DNA from 2 places in the Streptococcus hillyeri genome. Region 1 is predicted to be linked to the other one. Evidence: riboswitches for the same ligand, from Rfam matches in the RefSeq annotation. Region 1 holds a riboswitch; the other holds the start of a gene.
The links. A riboswitch is a leader RNA that binds a small molecule or an ion and turns the genes downstream of it on or off. The one in region 1 is predicted to bind preQ1.
Positions count from the first base shown of each region.

Region 2: it holds a riboswitch for preQ1, as region 1 does, so the genes downstream of both, AB6M99_RS04645 (nucleoside hydrolase) here and AB6M99_RS04145 (QueT transporter family protein) in region 1, are expected to answer to the same signal.

Region 1 covers NZ_CP163513.1:871,973-875,192, forward strand. Annotated here, with positions in the region: gene smpB (SsrA-binding protein SmpB) at 1-98, shown strand, start outside; gene AB6M99_RS04135 (GtrA family protein) at 160-588, opposite strand; gene AB6M99_RS04140 (hypothetical protein) at 749-1,315, shown strand; PreQ1 riboswitch class II at 1,358-1,458, shown strand; gene AB6M99_RS04145 (QueT transporter family protein) at 1,456-1,965, shown strand; gene AB6M99_RS04150 (GIY-YIG nuclease family protein) at 1,996-3,015, opposite strand; gene AB6M99_RS04155 (1-acyl-sn-glycerol-3-phosphate acyltransferase) at 3,084-3,220, shown strand, end outside.
Region 2 covers NZ_CP163513.1:975,661-978,880, reverse strand. Annotated here, with positions in the region: gene AB6M99_RS04655 (hypothetical protein) at 1-452, opposite strand, end outside; gene AB6M99_RS04650 (exodeoxyribonuclease III) at 627-1,454, shown strand; PreQ1 riboswitch class I at 1,583-1,627, shown strand; gene AB6M99_RS04645 (nucleoside hydrolase) at 1,753-2,721, shown strand; gene AB6M99_RS04640 (ECF transporter S component) at 2,737-3,220, shown strand, end outside.

The DNA.
Region 1 (3,220 bases):
CTAAAGGGAAGCACGACTATGACAAACGCGAGTCTATCAAGCGTCGTGACCAAGAACGTGACATTAAGCGTGTCATGAAAAGTGTCAATGCGAGATAAACGTATTTTTAGCATTAAAAACCTCACTAGATTTATCTAGTGAGGACTTTTGTCATTCTACTTATTTCTTAAAAATTAAAAATTTGCTGATGAGATAATTAGTGAGCATAATCAAGACTTGGCCGATTAAGGAGACGATGGAGTCAACAGTACCAATCTTGTGATTAACAAATTGGCCGATGATTTCAGGATATTTGTCAACTAAAAAGAAAGAAAGTAAGACATCAATTCCCATAGAAGATAGTCTGGCAATAAAAAATTTGATTAGGCGTGCAAGCCAGCCTTTTCTTTCTTGAGTAAAGACCCAAATATCATTAAGAACAAATGCCACTAAGATAGCAAGACCATTTGCTAGAGTTGTCGAAAAAATCACATGATGGCTAAGTCCAAAAAGGATTTTTCGTGTTATAAAATAAAAGATGGTTGTGATAACACCTGCAACTAAATATTTAAAGGCATCATTTTTGAGAAGGGATTTTAAATAGTTCATGATATAAGCATACCAAAAAATGACATAAAAGACGATAGGGAAGTCCAAAAAATGCTTGAAAATAAAAGAGAAGGTACAAAAAGCTGATAATTGTCAAAGAAATTCAAAATATGCTATAATGACTTAGTATTAAGGCGTATAGATAAAGGAGTTAAATGAAATGAAAAAAATTCTTACCTTAGTATTTACTGCAGCAGCTCTGCTTTTTTTAGGAGCATGCTCAAATGACAAAACAAGCCAGGCTGTATCATCAAAAGAAACAACAACAGTTAGTGATAATACAATGGCTACAGAAGTAACGGAGACTTATAAAAAGACACAAGAAATCAATGGTGGTAAGCAGGAGATTTATATTGACGTTACCTATACAGGTGATACCTATCAATCTCTTGTATTACGCTATGAAACCATTTACGAAGGCGATGCTTTAGTGAATTTTCAAACTCAAGGGCGTGAAGCTGTCGAAGCGAATTTCAATGAGCACCTTGATGCCTTGATTCCGGGGGTTAATGCCATCAAAGATTTAGAAGGTGTTGACGTGACATCGACAGTTGATGAAAACTTCATTTGGAAATTGTCAGTCAGTTTAGACCCTAATGTTGTTAACTTTGAAGACCTTGCAACAAAAGGCGATAACTTTGCTTACTTGGCAAAAATTGAAAAGATGCCACCAAGTCAGTTGATTGCAGGTTTTAACATCATTGGATTTGAAAAAATAACGCAGTAAAGTGTAAAAAGCAACGGTAAAGGTTGCTTTTTAATTTGTTTTTATGATAGAATATTCAAGTTGCTTAGCAACCCTTGGTGCTTAGTTCTTCTTTCGCCAAGCATATTACACGCGGTTTAGCCGCTAAAGAGGAGAAATTTATGTCAAAATATACTGTTCGTGATTACGTGCAAATTGCTTTGGTTGCTGCCATTTATGTGGTCTTAACCATCACCCCACCGCTCAATGCCATTTCTTACGGTGCTTATCAGTTCCGCATTTCTGAAATGTTGAACTTCCTTGCTTTTTATAATCGTAAGTATATTTGGTCGTTGACAATTGGTTGTATGATTGCAAATTTCTTTAGCTTTGGTATGATTGATGTTGTGGTAGGTGGGCTATCTACCCTAGTTTTTGTCACTTTGGGTGTTATTCTACTAGAGCGATTTAAAGGTCAAGACGTGTTTGGTGGTCTATTTGATAAGGCTCACTTTTACTTTGCCTTCTTTTTTGCGGCTAGTATGTTTACTGTAGCCGCAGAGTTAGCAATCATTGCTGAATTACCATTTTTCTGGACTTGGTTTACCACAGCAGTGGGAGAATTAGCTTCTCTCTTAGTTGGAGCAGTAGTGATTAAAAAAATAGCAGAGCGTATTGATTTAACAAACTAAAAAGATTTGGAGAAGCTTCTCCAAATCTTTTTACTTACTCTTATTTTTGATGTAATCTAATTTTTCTTGTCTGCTTTTACGTTTTTTGAACAAGGCTTCCGCAGACATTGCTTCTTGTTTACTCGGAAAGGTTTCTTGGTAAATGAGTTTGACTGGCAAGCGAGGCTTGGTGTACTTGGCTCCTTTACCGGCATTATGAGCTTTTAATCGCTTTTCGACATCTGTGGTATATCCTGTATAGAGCGTTCCATCGGCGCATTCTAGGACATACATATAGGCTTCCTTGTCAGCTTTTGGCTCTGCCTTTTTTCCAAAATAAATCTCAAAAATCTCATCGGTATAGTCGCCATTTTCTTTGTGAACAAAGAGTGGAGGTAGGATTTTTAGTCCGTCTGTTGAACCATCTTTAATGGCTTCAATGAGGAGCATATTTGCGTCTTTTCCTTCCTTAGGATAGACAAACTGTACTCGCTTGGGGGCAAGGTTATAGCGACGCAGGGTATCAATGATATCCAAGAAGCGGTCGGGACGGTGTACCATGGCAAGGCGACCATTGGATTTAAGGGCGTGACGAGCTACCTCGCAAATCTCTTCTAGATTAGTTGTGATTTCGTGGCGAGCAAGGAGATAATGCTCAGAAATATTCTTTTTGGAGGTTTCAGTTGCCTTGAAGTAAGGTGGATTGCAGAGGATAAGGTCAACTTGGCTACGCGGTACATGGTCTAGAAGATGTTTCAAATCATCGTTAATCATCGTCACCTGATCTTCTAGCTGGTTCAGCTGAATCGAACGCTCTGCCATGTCAGCCAAACGAGGCTGTAATTCAACAAGTTTAATCGGTGCCTTGGTTTTTGTGCTGGCAAAGAGTCCCACGGCACCATTGCCAGAGCAGAGGTCAACAATCAGTCCTTTTTTAGGGATTTTTGGGAAGCGAGAAAGCAGAACGCTGTCGATAGAGTAACTAAAGACAGCCTTGTTTTGAATAATTTTGACATCAGTTGAGAAGAGCTGGTCAATGCGCTCTCCGTCTTTTAAAATCTTAGTAGTCATACTTAACATTATAGCAAAAATTTGGTAAAATATACCATTAGATGACGTAAAGGAAAGGACAATCATACATGTTTTACGCTTACCTTCGTGGGCTAGTCATGTTTTTGCTTTGGGTAGCAAATGGCAATGCACACTTTCATAATACCGAAAAAATCCTAAGTGAAGATGAGAATTATATCTTAGTGGCACCCCATCGCACTTTTTG
Region 2 (3,220 bases), 100 kb from region 1:
GATGGGCGGTCAAGCAAGGCTAATTTGGTAATATCCGTTTCTGGAAAATCTTCGATAAAATCTTTTTCAGTCACCGTAATGATATTAGCGTAGCTTTTTGCCCTAAAAATACGTGAGTTAAAGAAACTTAGGACTGTCATCAAAAGAAAAATGACCGTCGCTAATGTTAACGAAAATCCCAAAGGCTTTAGATAACGTTTAAAATCAATAGTAACATCACGCGCCACACCATGACGACCAACGCGATTAGCCTGCATCACCTTTTTCCCAGCTGAAACCGTATCAACAATACTCAGCAAGAAAAACGCTCCCGCCAACAACACTAACGCCCAAATCATAAAGTACCAAAACTCTGAACTCATCGGATTAATGGGCGGAAGATAAATCCAGTAACTTCCCAGTAAAATCACGCCCCATAAAATCCAAACCGTCGATTGAAATACCCTTTTCATGGTAACACCTCCTATAACTTTGATTTCATTATATCATATCTCTAGTACAAGTAAAGCGTTTACCTTGATTTTGACGATACAACACCCCTCCCCAAAATCTCAAATCCCTAAAGTCGCACATATGGCTCATTTTTGATAAAATGTAAAAAAGAAAACTAGAAAGAGAACCTTTAAATGAAACTGATTTCTTGGAATATTGATTCCCTCAACGCAGCCTTGACTGGCACTTCACCACGTAGCGAGTTATCACGCGCGGTACTTAATACCCTTGTCTCTGAAAATGCTGACATTATTGCCATTCAAGAGACGAAACTCTCTGCTGCTGGACCGACTAAGAAACACTTAGAAATCTTGGCCCAATATTTTCCTGATTATGATAACGCTTGGCGTTCATCCGTTGAGCCTGCGCGCAAAGGCTACGCTGGTACCATGTTTCTTTATAAAAAAACTCTTGAGCCTACAATCACTTTCCCAGAAATTGGTGCCCCTACCACAATGGATTGCGAAGGCCGCATCATTACACTAGAATTTGACAACTTTTTTGTCACGCAAGTCTACACCCCAAATGCTGGCGACGGCTTAAAACGCTTAGAAGACCGTCAAATCTGGGACGAAAAATACGCAGAATACTTGGCAGAATTAGACAAACAAAAACCTGTCTTAGCCACTGGTGACTACAATGTCGCTCATAAGGAAATTGACTTGGCAAACCCAGCAAGCAATCGTCAGTCACCTGGCTTTACTGATGAAGAACGCCACGGATTTACCAATCTATTGGCAAAAGGCTTTACAGACACCTTCCGTCATCTTAACGGAGATGTCCCAAGCGCCTATACTTGGTGGGCACAACGCAGCAAAACCTCAAAAATCAACAACACAGGCTGGAGAATTGATTACTGGCTCACTTCAAATCGTATCGCAGACAAGGTGACAAAATCAGATATGATTGATTCAGGTGCACGTCAAGACCATACCCCTATTGTGATGGAGATTGAACTGTAATTCAAAGGCTTTCTTCAAATTGAAGCATCTTAATGGTTTCTACGATTTTCATCTCACAACAAAGAAGCTCTTTACATCCAACCTTTAAAATAGTAAACTATTTAGGTGCATAAAAACAAGGATTTTTCCTTGGACTGGTTCGAAAACTTCCCAGAATAAAAAACTAAGTGACCTAAATTGTTAAGAACAGACCGCTGTTCTTTTTAATCATTGATTACTTTTTCTGGAGCAAAAGAACCAAACAAGATATCTTGTTGGCCTTTTGTTCTTTTTATTTTGACAGAAAGGAGATAAACTTATGAAAAAGCAAAAAATTATCATCGACTGTGATCCTGGTATTGATGATGCCTTGGCACTCATGTATGCGATTCAGCATCCTTCACTTGATGTCATTGCCATTACCATCACACCTGGCAACGTTCCAACTTCACTTGGTGTTCATAATGCCCTGCTAATCTTGGAAAAACTCAATCGCCTTGATATTCCTGTCTATGCTGGTTTGGAGAATCCTCTAAAACGAGACTTTGTGTCTGCACAAGATACGCACGGTATAGATGGTCTTGGTGAGACACATTTTACTCGCCAAACAGATACCGCAGCTCAACCTACTTCAGCTGTTGATTTCTTAGCCGACTTTTTCCAAAAACCAACCGATGTTAGTATCATAGCTCTTGGACCCTTGACTAATATTGCAAAGGCGCTACAAAACAATCCAAGTCTCGGTAAACATTGTCAGCGATTTGTCAGCATGGGCGGTAACTTTAAGTCAAACGGTAACTGCTCACCTGTTGCTGAGTACAATTATTGGTGTGACCCACATGCTGCTCAAGAGGTATTTGAAAAACTTGGTAAATCCATTGAAATGGTTGGTCTAGATGTCACACGAGAAATCGTTCTAACACCAAATCTTTTAGAGTACACTCGACACCTCAATCAAGAAACAGCTGACTTTATCCAACAAATCACACGTTTTTACTTTGATTTTCATTGGGAATACGAGACGATTATTGGCTGTGTGATCAATGATCCACTAGCTGTTGCCTATTTTATCAATCCTGATATCTGTGCTGGATTTTCGGCATATACCGATATCTCAACAGAAGGGATTGCATTAGGACAAACTGTCATTGATAGCCATAACTTTTATGGTAAACCAAGTAATGCCCACATTTTAACAACTGTTAACACTTATTCATTCTGGAAAGATTTCCTAACCACACTATTTCATGCACAAATTGATGAAGAACTCGTCAAAAAATTCATTTAATAGTTAGGAAAAACGATGTCTAAATTATCTAAAACTCACCTGCTCACCTTTATGGCAATGGCGATTGCCTTGAATATTGTTGGTGCTAATATTGCCCTCTTTTTAAAACTTCCAATCTACTTAGATACTATCGGAACACTTTTAATGGCTGTTGCCTTTGGACCATGGCTTGGTGTTGGAACAGCTACCATCAGTGCCTTAATTAACTGGATGACCACTGATATTTTTTCTCTTTATTTTGCTCCAGTAGCTATTATTGTTGCTCTAATGGCTGGATTTCTCATCAAAAATCAAGACAAGATGCATCACCTGATTTGGAAAAGTTTCCTCGTCTCATTGCCAGGAACAGTCACTGCTTCTATTATTACGGTTATCCTTTTTAAAGGAATTACATCAAGCGGATCTTCGTTGGTTGTTCAATTTTTAGCAGGCCTAGGTCTTGATATGACAACAAGCGTTATTTTAGTACAGGCTGGGACAGACTATCTTGATCGCTTGA